4 regions of the Kitasatospora sp. NBC_01246 genome follow, and region 2 is predicted to be linked to each of the others. Evidence: riboswitches for the same ligand, from Rfam matches in the RefSeq annotation. Region 2 holds a riboswitch; each other region holds the start of a gene.
What was found. Region 2 has a riboswitch for cobalamin ahead of OG618_RS08990 (HoxN/HupN/NixA family nickel/cobalt transporter). Riboswitches for the same ligand answer to the same signal wherever they lie in the genome.
Positions count from the first base shown of each region.

Region 1: it holds a riboswitch for cobalamin, as region 2 does, so the genes downstream of both, OG618_RS36375 (CoA-acylating methylmalonate-semialdehyde dehydrogenase) here and OG618_RS08990 (HoxN/HupN/NixA family nickel/cobalt transporter) in region 2, are expected to answer to the same signal.
Region 3: it holds a riboswitch for cobalamin, as region 2 does, so the genes downstream of both, OG618_RS36350 (peptidase) here and OG618_RS08990 (HoxN/HupN/NixA family nickel/cobalt transporter) in region 2, are expected to answer to the same signal.
Region 4: it holds a riboswitch for cobalamin, as region 2 does, so the genes downstream of both, metE (5-methyltetrahydropteroyltriglutamate--homocysteine S-methyltransferase) here and OG618_RS08990 (HoxN/HupN/NixA family nickel/cobalt transporter) in region 2, are expected to answer to the same signal.

Region 1 covers NZ_CP108484.1:8,648,902-8,652,199, reverse strand. The annotation lists gene OG618_RS36380 (ATP-binding protein) at 1-891, shown strand, start outside; cobalamin riboswitch at 973-1,165, shown strand; gene OG618_RS36375 (CoA-acylating methylmalonate-semialdehyde dehydrogenase) at 1,377-2,876, shown strand; gene OG618_RS36370 (acyl-CoA dehydrogenase family protein) at 2,882-3,298, shown strand, end outside.
Region 2 covers NZ_CP108484.1:2,087,927-2,091,224, reverse strand. The annotation lists gene OG618_RS09005 (RNA polymerase sigma factor) at 1-85, shown strand, start outside; gene OG618_RS09000 (SRPBCC family protein) at 82-561, shown strand; partial or broken gene OG618_RS08995 (ArsR/SmtB family transcription factor) at 744-1,082, opposite strand; cobalamin riboswitch at 1,164-1,355, shown strand; gene OG618_RS08990 (HoxN/HupN/NixA family nickel/cobalt transporter) at 1,389-2,564, shown strand; gene rpmG (50S ribosomal protein L33) at 2,678-2,842, opposite strand; gene OG618_RS08980 (M24 family metallopeptidase) at 3,224-3,298, shown strand, end outside.
Region 3 covers NZ_CP108484.1:8,643,400-8,646,697, reverse strand. The annotation lists gene mmsB (3-hydroxyisobutyrate dehydrogenase) at 1-482, shown strand, start outside; gene OG618_RS36355 (enoyl-CoA hydratase) at 479-1,258, shown strand; cobalamin riboswitch at 1,456-1,604, shown strand; gene OG618_RS36350 (peptidase) at 1,705-2,772, shown strand; gene OG618_RS36345 (flagellar hook-length control protein FliK) at 2,807-3,286, shown strand.
Region 4 covers NZ_CP108484.1:1,889,311-1,892,608, reverse strand. The annotation lists gene OG618_RS08075 (MarR family winged helix-turn-helix transcriptional regulator) at 1-180, shown strand, start outside; gene OG618_RS08070 (CopD family protein) at 274-555, shown strand; gene cobF (precorrin-6A synthase (deacetylating)) at 518-1,276, opposite strand; gene OG618_RS08060 (hypothetical protein) at 1,428-1,550, opposite strand; cobalamin riboswitch at 1,639-1,862, shown strand; gene metE (5-methyltetrahydropteroyltriglutamate--homocysteine S-methyltransferase) at 2,001-3,298, shown strand, end outside.

The sequences.
Region 1 (3,298 bases), 6.6 Mb from region 2:
CCTCACCGGGGGCTCACCTACTTCGAGAAACCGCAGGCGGTGACCGGCCAGGGCACGACGGTGCTGGCCTCGCTGGGCGCGGTGGTGCCCGAGGCCCGCCTCTGGGGGCAGCTCACGGGGATGGCCGACGAGAAGCGGCTCATCGAACGGCGACTGGTGCTGCCGCTGGCCAATCCCGAACTCGCGGACGCCCACGGGGTGGAACCGCCGCGCGCGGTCGTGCTGTTCGGCCCGCCGGGCACGGGCAAGAGCACCTTCGCCAAGGCCGTGGCCGGCCGGCTCGGCTGGCCGTTCGTAGAGTTCTTCCCCTCGCGGATCGCTTCGGAGGACGGGCTCGCCACGGGGCTCGGCCGCCGCTTCGAGGAGATGGCGCAGCTGGACCACGTGCTGGTCTTCATCGACGAAGTCGAGGAGGTCGCCGGCACCCGCAGCCTCGCCGATCCCGCGTCGGTAGGCGTGGTCAACGAGCTCCTCAAGTCGATCGTGCGGTTCCGCGACCGGGAGGGCCGACTGCTCGTCTGCGCCACCAACTCGGTGGCCGCCCTGGACCCGGCGTTCCTGCGCCACGGCCGGTTCGACTACGTCCTGCCGGTGGGGCCGCCGGACCACGAGGCCCGCAACGCCCTCTGGGCCGGCTACACCGCCAGGACGGGCACGGCGGCCGACACGGCTGTGCTGGCCGGCGCCAGCAGCGGCTTCACCCCCGCCGACATCCGGCAGGTCGCCATGGCGGTCGCCCAGGCCGTCTTCGAGCACACCCTCGACACGGGGGAACGCACCGAACCCGGCACCGAGGACTACCTGGACGCCATCCGGCGCACCCGGCCGACCGTGACCGAGGAGATGGCCCGGGAGTTCGCCGACCAGGCGGTCCGCTACGGGCGCACCTGAGGCGGCCCGGGTCGGCGGTCGCCCTCGGTCGCAGTGGCGGGGATTCCCAGGGCGCGCCGCGGCGCCCGGGCCTCTGGACTTACTAGGACGTCCAACTATATGGTCGATGCCAGGTCCGCGGTGTCAGGGAAGCCGGTGTGAGTCCGGCACGGTCCCGCCACTGTGACCGGGGAGTTCGTCCTCGTGGATGACGGCCACTGGCAGCCAGCCGGGAAGGCCTGGGGGCGGGCGTGGATCCGGGAGTCAGGATACCGGCCGCGGGTGGTCCGTGCTTTCCACGAGGATGGAGACGACACGCATGACTCCGGGCCGCCTTTCCCGTTTCGCTGCCCCTTGCCCTGCCGTGCTGACCGTCGGGGTACAACTCCGCCCCCGACGGTGACGTCAACCGCCGGACCGCCGTAGGCGCGCACGACCGTGTGCCCGGACGGCGGCGGTGGTCTCTCCATTCCTCCTCTCCCCATCCACGATGAGAGAAGGAACCGATGGTTCGTGAACTGACCCATTTCGTCGGCGGCAAGCGCATCGCCGGGACGTCCGGGCGCTTCGCCGACGTGTACGACCCCAACACCGGCCGGGTACAGGCCCGGGTGCCGCTGGCCGACCGGGCCGAGGTCGAGGCGGTGATCGCCGACGCCGCGCAGGCCCAGCCCGAGTGGGCCGCCTGGAACCCGCAGCGGCGGGCGCGGGTGCTGCTGCGCTTCCTGCAGCTGGTCGAGCAGGAGAAGGAGGAGCTGGCCCGGCTGCTGTCCGCCGAGCACGGCAAGACCGTGGCCGACGCCCACGGCGACATCCAGCGCGGCCTGGAGGTCGTGGAGTTCGCCGCCGGGATCCCGCACCTGCTGAAAGGCGAGTTCAGCGACAACGCCGGCACCGGAATCGACGTCTACTCGATGCGCCAGCCGCTCGGCGTGGTCGCGGGCATCACGCCGTTCAACTTTCCGGCGATGATCCCGCTCTGGAAGGCCGCGCCCGCGCTGGCCTGCGGCAACGCCTTCGTCCTCAAGCCCTCCGAGCGCGACCCCTCGGTGCCGCTGCGCCTGGCCGAGCTCTTCCTCGAAGCGGGGCTTCCCCCGGGCGTGCTCAACGTCGTCAACGGCGACAAGGAGGCCGTGGACACGCTGCTGGAGGACCCCCGGGTCGAGGCGCTCGGCTTCGTCGGCTCGACCCCGATCGCCCAGTACGTCTACGCCACCGCGGCAGCGCACGGCAAGCGCGCCCAGTGCTTCGGCGGAGCGAAGAACCACATGATCGTGATGCCGGATGCCGATCTCGACCAGGCCGCCGACGCCCTCGTCGGCGCCGGCTACGGCTCGGCCGGTGAACGCTGCATGGCGATCTCGGTCGCCGTCCCGGTCGGGGACGAGACGGCGGACGCCCTGGTGGCGAAGCTGGTCGAGCGGATCGCCGCGTTGAAGGTCGGCCGCTCGGACGACCCGGCGGCCGACTTCGGTCCGCTGGTCGGCCGCGACGCCCTGGAGCGCGTCCGCGACTACCTGGACCTCGGGGTCCAGGAGGGAGCCGAACTCGTCTTGGACGGAAGGGACTTCCGCCTGTCCGGCCACGAGGACGGCTACTTCCTCGGTGCCTCGCTGTTCGACCGGGTCACTCCCGGCATGCGGATCTACCGGGAGGAGATCTTCGGCCCGGTCCTGGCCGTGGTCCGCGCCGCTGACTACGAGGAGGCGCTGCGGCTGCCGAGTGAGCACGAGTTCGGCAACGGCGTGGCCATCTACACCCGGGACGGCGACACCGCCCGGGACTTCGCCCGCCGGGTGAACACCGGCATGGTCGGGGTCAACGTGCCGATCCCGGTGCCGATCGCTTACCACACCTTCGGCGGCTGGAAGCGATCCGGCTTCGGCGACCTCAACCAGCACGGCCCCGACTCGATCCGCTTCTACACCCGCACCCGCACCGTCACCTCGCGCTGGCCCTCCGGGGTCAAGGAGGGCGCGAGCTTCACCATGCCGACGATGGGATGAGTACGGTGCACGCAGGTGACCTGACGGACGACCAGCGCGCCATCGCGAAGGCGACCCGGGCCTTCGCCGACGAGTACCTCGCCCCGCACGCGGTGGCATGGGACCGGGACAAGCACTTCCCGGTCGAGGTGCTGCGCAAGGCGGCGGACGTGGGCCTGGCCGGTGTGTACGCGCGCGAGGACGTCGGCGGATCGGAGCTCTCCCGACTGGACGGGGTGGTCGCCTTCGAAGCACTCGCGACCGGCTGCCCGTCGATCGCCGGCTACCTGTCCATTCACAACATGGTCGGCTGGATGGTGGACCGCTACGGAACCGAGGCGCAGCGTGCCCGCTGGCTGCCGGCACTCTGCACGGCCGAACAGTTGGGCAGTTACTGCCTCACCGAGCCCGGCGCCGGCTCCGACGCCGCCGCGCTCACCACC
Region 2 (3,298 bases):
AGAACTGCTGGGCGTGGCACCCGGCACCGTGAAGTCCCGGCTCTCCCGGGCCCGGCTCGGCTTTCGAAGGGCGTGGCAGCAGTGAGCGCACCGACCCCCTGGCCGACGGCGGCCTTCGACCCGGTCCGCCGGCTGCATGTGATCGCCGCCGTCACCCCCGGCGCCGCCGTCCGGGAGGCGCTGATCGACGCGCCGTTCGAGCGGGTCTGGGCGGCCGCGGCCGACCTGGAGGAGGGGCTCCCGCGCTGGCTGCCGGACATCCGGTCGGTCCGCGTGGCCGGGAGCCCGGCGGACGGTCGCACCGAGGCGCTGGTGACCGGCCACACCCGACTGCGGGCCCGTTTCGACGTCGAGCTGACGCCCGGGTGGTGCCTGATGCGCAGCCGCTTCCTGCTGGGCGGGATGGCGGCCCGCGCCGAGGCCGGAGGCACCCGCTTCGCCTTCCTCGGCGCGTTCCGGCTCCCCGGCGCGGGTCTGCTCGACCGGGCCCTGCGGCCCGCGACGGACCCGCTGGCCCGGCGCTCGCTGGAGCGCTTCGAACGGCTGGTGCGGGAGGGGTGAGGCGGGCCCCGGGCGCGACGGCCCGGGGCGCCCGGGGCGGTGTTCCGCGCGCGCAGCCGGTCAGCCGGGAGTCGGCCAGCCGGTCAGCCGGCCGCGGCGGCCCGGGGTGCGGAGGGCTCGCCGCCGGTGGCGTCGCTCCCGGTGGCGGGCTCGCCGTGCTCGTGGTGGTCCGCGGCGGCGCACTCGTCGAGGAGGGGGCGCAGGGCCTCGTCCACGAGCCGGTAGCGCACCACCCGGCCGTCCTTGTCGCCGGTGACCACACCCGCGGTGCGCAGCAGCCGCAGCGCCTGCGAGACGGCCGGGTCGCGCATGCCGGTGGCGACCGCCAGGTCGGTGACGGCGAGCGGCCCGGCCCGGTGCAGGGCGAGCAGCAGGGCGAGCCGCCCCGGGTCGGCGAGCAGCGAGAACCGCTCGGCCCAGGACCGGACGTGCCCGGGGTCGCCGATCGCGGCGATGGCCTCGCAGACCCGGTGCCCGTCGATGGTGCGGTGGCCCGCGCGGTCGGCCGGTACGAGATGCATGCGGACATTGTTGCAGCCCGTGGCTGTGATCCTGGACACCTGCGCAGGTGCGCAGCCTTGCAAGGGTGAGGTGCGGCCCCCTACGGTGTTGCCCGCCGTGGTGTTCGGGAAGACCGGTGACGGACCCTCAGGGTCCGGAGTCCGGAGCGGCCCTCGCCACTGTGATCGGGGGAGTCGTCCGTATCCACGACGCCACTGGGCGCCTCGCGCGCCTGGGAAGGCGGATCCGGAAGCCCCGTCAGCCAGGAGACCGGCCACGGCATCTCACGAACGTCTTTCCACGAGGTGCTGGAGCGTGATCCGAAGATGACCCTGCCCGAAACCGCCGCTGCTCCCGCGGCGTCCTCCGCCCTGCCGAGCTTCCGCTGGCGGCGCGAGGACACCCTCCGCACGGCCGGGTTGATGGGGGTGATCCTGGCCATGCACGTAGTGGCGTTCGGGACGCTGATCTTCCTGGTCGCCCCGGAGAAGTACGAGGTCGGTACCCAGGTCTTCGGGGTGGGCCTGGGCATCACCGCCTACACCCTCGGCATGCGGCACGCCTTCGACGCCGACCACATCGCGGTGATCGACAACACCACCCGCAAGCTCATGGCGGACGGCAAGCGGCCCGTCTCGGTGGGCTTCTGGTTCGCGCTCGGCCACTCCTCGATGGTGGTCCTGATGGCCGCCCTGGTGGCGGGCGGCGCCCAGCTGGCCAACACGCTGATGGACGACGAGTCCACCACCCACCAGTGGCTCGGTGTGGTCGGCACCTCCGCGTCCGGTGTCTTCCTCTACCTGATCGGCGCGCTCAACCTGGCGGCGCTGTTCGGCATCCTCAAGGTGTTCCGGTCGATGCGGGCCGGTCGGTTCGACGAGGCGGAGCTGGAGGAGCACCTCAACTCGCGCGGTCTGATGGCCCGGGTGCTGAACCGGGCGACCCGCTCGATCACGCGGCCCGGCCAGATGTTCCCGGTCGGCATGGTGCTCGGCCTCGGCTTCGACACCGCGACCGAGGTGACCCTGATGGTGATGGCCGGCTCCGGCGCGGCCGCCGGGCTGCCCTGGTACGCGATCGTCTGCCTGCCGCTGCTGTTCGCGTCCGGGATGAGCCTGTTCGACACGCTGGACGGGACGTTCATGAACTTCGCGTACCAGTGGGCGTTCTCCAACCCGGTGCGCAAGGTGTACTACAACCTGACCATCACCGGGCTGTCGATCGCGGTGGCGTTCATCATCGGCACCATCGAGCTGGTCGCCGTGCTGCACGAGAAGCTGGACCTCACCGACCCGGTCAGCGGCTGGATCGCGGACATCTCGCTGGACAACGTCGGCTACGCGATCGTCGGGCTGTTCGTGGTGGTCTGGGGGGCGGCTATCGCCTACTGGCGCCTCGCCGGCGTCGAACAGCGCTGGAGCCCGAAGCCGGTGGTACCGGCCGACGGGGTGCCCGCCCAGGGGGCGGCGGCCGACGAGGCCGCCGGGGTCATCACCAAGTAGTCGGCCCCGACGGCCCCCGGCACCGCGGTGTCACGAGGCGGCGCCCACCCGGTCCGTTCGGGTGGGCGCCGCCTCGCCGTGGTCCGCGGGCCCTGCCGGGCCCACGGGGGAGGTCAGCGCTCCTCGCGGAAGTCGACGTGCCGGCGCGCGACCGGGTCGTACTTGCGCAGCACCAGCCGGTCGGCGTCGGTGCGGCGGTTCTTGCGGGTCACATAGGTGAAGCCGGTCTCGGCCGTGGACCTGAGCTTGACGACGGGGCGCAGTTCGCTGCGGGCCATGGTTCTCCTCCTCCGAGGGGTGGGCGGTGGGGAAACGGCTTTCGCCGAAATGGAAGTCGTTTTCACGGGGTCCAACACGGCCTCCGCCCCGCCCATTCCCCGGCGGGCGGTGGAGGCGCTGGTCGGCCGCGCGACCGCGTACGCGCCGGGGCTCGTCGGGCGGCGCACGCTCCCGCCGGCGGCTCCGGTCGTTCCGGTCCGCCGCCCGCACCGTCCGTTCGGGTGCGCGGCCGGTCGACCGGCCGCGCACCCCGGCGCCGGGGGCCGCGCCGGGGGCCGACGCCGCACCGGCGGACCGGCCGGGTGTCCGACCAGGGCCGTCCTGGTCCGGTCGGATCCGCTCGGCGGGCGGATCGGGGTGGGGCTCCGTAGGCTCGACGCATGTCTGATGCGTACGCGGTCCGGCGGGAGCGTCTGAGGGAGCACGGCAGTGCGGCCGGGGCCGATGCGGCGCTG
Region 3 (3,298 bases), 6.6 Mb from region 2:
GCGCGGAGAAGGAGCACTTCGAGAGCGCCCGCCCGGTTCTGGAGGCGATGGGCCGCAAGGTGGTGCACTGCGGCGCGCCCGGTGCGGGGCAGGCGGCGAAGATCTGCAACAACATGATCCTCGGCATCTCGATGATCGCGGTCAGCGAGGCGTTCGTGCTCGGGGAGAGTCTGGGGCTCAGCCACCAGGCGCTGTTCGACGTCGCCTCGACGGCCTCCGGCCAGTGCTGGGCGCTCACCAGTAACTGTCCGGTCCCCGGGCCGGTGCCGGCCAGTCCGGCGAACCGCGAGTACGCGGCCGGGTTCGCCTCCGCGCTGATGGCCAAGGACCTCGGACTGGCCGCCGGGGCCGCCGACGCAGCGGGCCTGCCGACCGAGCTCGGTCGCAGAGCGGCGCAGTTGTACGCGGACTTCGCGGCGGACGAGGGTGCGGGCCTGGACTTCTCGGCGATCATCACCACTTTGAGGGAGGGCGGCAAGTGACCGAGACCCACGAGACGATCCTGGTCGAGCGCAGGGGCCGGGTGGGGCTGATCACGCTCGACCGGCCGAAGGCGCTCAACGCGCTCAACACGCTCCTGATGAGCGAAGTCGTCTCCGCGGCGACGGAGTTCGACCGGGACCCGGACATCGGCTGCCTGGTGGTCACCGGCTCGGAGAAGGCCTTCGCGGCCGGCGCCGACATCAAGGAGATGCAGTCGCTCGACTTCGTCGACGCCTACCTCGGCAACTGGTTCGCCGCCTGGGACCGCTTCGCCACCCTGCGCAAGCCGGTGGTGGCGGCCGTCGCCGGCTACGCGCTGGGCGGGGGCTGCGAGTTGGCGATGATGTGCGACGTCCTGCTGGCGGCGGACACCGCGAAGTTCGGGCAGCCGGAGATCAAGCTCGGCGTCATCCCGGGCATCGGCGGCTCGCAGCGGCTGACCCGGGCCGTCGGCAAGGCGAAGGCCATGGAACTCTGTCTGACCGGCCGGACGATGGGCGCCGAGGAGGCGGAGCGGGCCGGACTGGTCTCCCGCATCGTCCCCGCCGACCAGCTGCTGGCCGAGGCCCTGGCCACCGCCGAGACCGTCGCGGCGATGTCCACCCCGGCGGCGATCATGCTCAAGGAGGCCGTCAACCGGTCGTACGAGACGACCCTCGCCGAGGGCGTCCGCTTCGAACGCCGCCTCTTCCACGCCGTCTTCGCGACGGCTGATCAGAAGGAGGGCATGGCGGCTTTCTCGGAGAAGCGCCCGCCGGAGTTCCGCAACCGCTGACGGCGCCCGCCGTGCGCCGCCCCTCGTCCGGGGCGGCGCACCGCCCGTCAGCTCTCGGACCGCCGGAGCAGGTAGGTGTCCGTGATCCAGCCCTTTGCGCTCGCGGGCCCGGTCCGCTGCGGTCCCGTCGGGCAGGCGGAGTGTGCCGGCGGAACCCGGTGGTGCCTGCGTGATGTGACGCACGATCCCTTGACCCGATCTTTTCCATTTCGCCATGATGAGCCGTCACGTTGTGACTCCGTCGACGGGGGAAGTCCGGTCCGAATCCGGCGCTGACCCGCAACGGTAGGCCGCCGACGGCATGTCGGCGGCGAGCCCGAGTACCCGTCGGCGGGGATGTGTCGTCCCCTCCTCCCGTCGTGGTCTGCGGGCCGGAGCTCCGAGGGCTGCCCGGCGTGCTGCCCGGCGTCCTCCGGGCCCCTGCGTCCAGGCCCGGAAAGGCACTCATGCCCACGCTCCGCCGCACCCTCGGTCTGCTCGCGATACCCGCCCTGGCGCTCGCCACCGCGCTCCCGGTGGCCACCGCCGCCCACGCCGAAACGACGTCCTCCCGGACCGTTCGTCCCGACGCCGCCGCTGGCGGCTGGCTGGCCCGCCAGCTCGTGGACGGCGACCACTTCGAGTCCGTCTTCAACGGCACCGCCTACCCCGACCAGGGTCTGACCGTCGATGCCGTGCTGGCCTTCGCCGCCTCGCACAGCTCCGACGAGGCCGCCGCGAAGGCCACCGCCTGGCTGGCGAAGCCCGAGATCATCTCCGGCTACCTCGGCGACGGCGCCACCGAGGCCTACGCGGGCGCCACCGCGAAGCTGCTGCTCGCCGTCGAGGTGCGCGGTGGGAACCCGGCATCCTTCGGGGGCGTCGACCTGCCAGCCCGGCTGCGCTCGCTGCAGACCGCCGAAGGACGGTTCTCCGACCGCTCGCAGTGGGGCGACTACAGCAACGCCTTCGGCCAGTCCCTCGCCCTGATCGCCCTGCACCGCACCCCCGGCGACGCTCCCGCCGCGGCCGTCGACTTCCTGGCGAACAGCCAGTGCGCGGACGGCGGTTACCCGGTCGCCTTCGGCCAGCCCACCTGCACCAGTGACGCCGACGCCACCGCCCTCGCCGTCCAGGCGCTCGCCGTCAACGGCCGCAACGCCGAGGCGAACGCGGGCCTCGGCTGGCTGACCACGCACCAGAACGCCGACGGCGGCTTCGCGGCCGCCGGCGCGACCGCCTCCAACGCCAACACCACCGGCCTGGCCACCCAGGCACTGCTCTCCGGTGGGCGCCTCGGTGCCGGCCTCAAGGGCTGGAGCCGGCTGGTGAAGTTCCAGCAGGGCTGCTCCGCCGACCCGGCGGTGCGCGGCGCGGTCGCCTACGACGCGTCGGGCTTCAACGCCGGCAACGGCGCCCGGGCCACCGCGCAGGCCGTTCTCGGCCTGGCGGGCACCCCGCTGGCCACCCTCTCCGCCGCCGGGTCCCGCCCCAGCGCCCCCACCCTCGCCTGCCCGGCCCCGGCCACCCGCTGAGACGCCGAACCCTGATCCCACGAGGAGAGTTCCGATGACCGACACCCTCACCCCGTCCCGCCCCGTCCGCCGGATGCTCGGGTCGATCGCCGCCGCGGCGGCCCTCACCGCCGGCCTGCTCGGCGTCTCCGCCGGCCAGGCCCCGCAGGCCCAGGCGGCGGCCTGCAGCGGAACCACCGGCGTCACCGTCGTGGTCGACTTCACCGCCGTCGGCGGCGGCATCGAGACCGGCTGCGCCCCCGGCGACCCCGCCAGCGGGCTCGCCGCGCTCACCGGCGCCGGGTTCTCGTACGCCTTCCACCCCCGCTTCCCGGGCTTCGTCTGCAAGATCAACGCACTTCCCGCCACCTGCACCAACCCGACCGGCAGCGCCTACTGGTCGTACTGGCACGCCCAGCACGGCGGCCCCTGGTCCTACAGCAGCCTGGGCGCCGGCAGCTACAACCCGGCCCCTGGCGACGTCGAGGGCTGGTCCTTCGGCGCCGGCACCCAGCCGGGCATCACGGCGCCCTGAACGTGAGCAGGC
Region 4 (3,298 bases), 200 kb from region 2:
GGCTCGGCGGGCTCGGCTCCGCGCCGGGCCGCCGACTGGGTCCTGACCCGCGAACGCCGTACGGAGTGGGCCGTCGAGCGCGAGGGCGCCGGCGGGGCAGCCGGGGCGCCCGGGGTGGCCGGCGAGCGGTCCGAGGACGTGGCCGGCCGGGACGGCGGCGGGGCCCCGGCCGGTTCGTAGCCGTCCCGCCTCACCAGGTGAAACGGGCGCCGCGCGCCACTGATCGGTCACCCCGGCCGCCTCGGCGACGGGGCCGGCCTGCTCTGGGCCGAGATGTGGCGCCGCTTCAGTCCGGTCGCGATGATCTGCGTCGGCGCGGTCACCGTCGCCGGCCTCCGGCTCGGCTGGAAGCACGTCGGCGCGGTCTCCCCGCTCTGGACCACCGGCTACGGCACCGCCCTGCTGGTCAAGATCCTGCTGGTCGTCGGCCTGGTCACCGCGGGCGCCTTCAACCAGTTCCGGCTGAGGCCCCGAATCGCCCGGGCCCCGGGCCGGTCGGCCCGGGGGCGGGTGTGGGTCAGCTCCCGGAGCGGCGGAGGAGGTAGGTGTCCATGATCCAGCCCTTGCGTTCGCGGGCCTCGTCGCGGAGCGCGCGGATCCGGGGGGCGGTTTCGGCGAGGGGGCCGGAGACGAGGATCTCGTCCGGGGTGCCCAGGTAGGCGCCGTAGAAGATCTCCAGCCCCTCGGGATCGATCCCGGTGAACGCGGCCCGCCCGTCCAGCATCACCACCACGTCGTCCACCTGCTCGGGGAAGCCCTCGGCGAGACGGCGGCCGGTGGTGATCTGCAGCGGGCGGCCGACCCGGGTCAGGGTGGTGCGGTGCCGGGCGGCGAGCGCCGAGACGCTGCTGATGCCCGGGACCACCTCGTACCCGAAGGTGGCGCCGCCGCGGGCCAGGACCTCGTCGATCACGGCGATGACGCTGTCGTAGAGGCTCGGGTCGCCCCAGACCAGGAACGCGCCGGTCTCCTCCGGGCCGAGGTGCTCGGCGACCAGCCGCTCGACCAGGTCGGCCCGGCGGGTGCGCCAGTCGTCCACGGCCGCGGTGTACGCCGGGGTGGCGCGGTCCCGCTCGGCGTCCGCGACCTCGATGACGCGGTGGCCGGGGCGGCCGTGCTCGGTCAGCAGTTGCCGGCGCAGCCGGATGAGGTCCTGCCGTTCCTCGTTCTTGTCGAGGATGAAGAAGACGTCGGTGCGGGCGAGGGCCTTGACCGCCTGCAGGGTGAGGTGGTCGGGATCGCCCGCCCCGATGCCGATGAGGAAGATGTGCCGCATGACAGTGATTGTGCCGTGCGGCTGCCCGTCCGCCGGGCGCGGCCGGTCCCGGGCGAACCGCCGGGTGGGCCGCGGGCGACCGGTCCGGTGGCACTGTGACGTCATGCACGCGCCCCTGACCCGGCCTTTCGGCCGTCGCCATGGCGGGCCGTCATGTTCTGGCTCCGCCGTCGGGGGTAGCCGGCACGGCGTGCGCGGCGGCGAGCACCTTGGCCGGGGTGACCAGCACGTCCTTCGTGACGCGCTCGTCCTCGACCACCGCCTCGACCACCACCTGAACTGCCCGGGCGGCCGGGGGCCGCCGGGGCCGTCCCGGCCATCCGCGATCCGGACAATCACTGACGCGCCGCCGGTGATGGGCCTAGGGTGGGCGGTGCAGTCGGTTCGCCGTGTCCTCCAGCCACGGCGTCGCAAGAGGGAACCCGGTGGGAATCCGGGACTGCCCCGCAGCGGTGAGTGGGAACGACCGCCGTCACACGCACTGGGCCCAGCCGGGCCCGGGAAGCGACGGCCAGTAGGTGTCCGGCCTGGAAGCCAGGCGGACGCGCCCGCGAGTCCGAAGACCTGCCACTGCCCGCGTGCACCCCGCACGCGGTGATCTCGGTGACCTCGAGGGCGGGTCGGCGGAGCGGGCGGGCCCACCCCGGTGCCGTGCCCCCACTGCCGTACCTCCACGCCGTCGTGCTCTCCCGGGATCGCAGCGCGACTCGCGAAGGAGAGTTCCGTGTCACCGAGTTCCACCACCCCGCAGGCCACCGTGTACGGCTACCCGAGGCAGGGTGCCGACCGGGAGCTGAAGAAGGCCGTCGAGGGGTACTGGGCGGGCCGCGTCGACGCCGCCGCCCTGCACGCCACCGCCGCCGTCCTGCGCCGCGCCAACTGGCGGCAGCTGGCCGACGCGGGCATCACCGAAGTCCCCACCGGCGACTTCTCGCTCTACGACCACGTCCTGGACACCACGGTCGCGGTCGGCGCCATCCCGGCCCGCCACCGCGCCGCCGTCGACACCGACCCGCTGGACGGCTACTTCGCCATGGCGCGCGGCACCCAGGACGTCGCACCGCTGGAGATGACCAAGTGGTTCGACACCAACTACCACTACCTCGTACCGGAGTTGGGCCCGGACACGGTCTTCGCCGCGAACTCCGCCAAGCCGGTCTCCGAACTGCGTGAGGCGCTCGGCCTCGGCCACCGCCCCCGGCCCGTGCTGGTCGGACCGCTGACCTACCTGCTGCTCGCCAAGCCCGCCCCCGGCGTGGCCGCCGACTTCCGGCCGGTCACCCTGCTGGACCGGCTGCTGCCCGTCTACGCGGAACTCCTCGCCGACCTGCGGGCCGCCGGCGCCGACTGGGTCCAGCTGGACGAGCCCGCGCTCGTCCAGGACCGCACCCCGGCCGAACTGAACGCCGCCACCCGCGTCTACCGCGAGCTCGGTGCGCTCACCGACCGCCCGCAACTGCTGGTCACCAGCTACTTCGACCGGCTCGGCGAGGCCCTGCCCGTCCTGGCCAAGGCCCCGATCGAGGGCATCGGCCTGGACTTCACCGGCCCCGGCGCCGCCAACCTCGACGACCTCGCCGCCGTCGGCGGAGTGCCCGGCAAGCGCCTGGTGGCGGGTGTGGTGGACGGCCGCAACATCTGGATCAACAACCTGGAGAAGTCCCTCGCCACCCTCGGCACGTTGCTCGGCCTGGCGGACCGGGTCGACGTCGCACCGTCCTGCTCGCTGCTGCACGTCCCGCTCGACGCCGACCTGGAGCGCGACCTCGACCCGCAGGTCGCCCGCTGGCTCGCCTTCGCCCGTCAGAAGTCCACCGAGGTCGCCACCCTGGCCCGCGGCCTGGCCCACGGCACCGACACCATCGCGGCCCAACTGGCCGCCAACCGGGCCGACCTGGCCTCCCGCGCCGGCTCGGCGCTGACCCGCGACCCGGCCGTCCGGGCCCGGGTCGCCGCCACCGCCCCCGAGGACGCCCGCCGCGCCCCGGCCTACCCCGAGCGCGCCGAGGCGCAGCGGGCCCG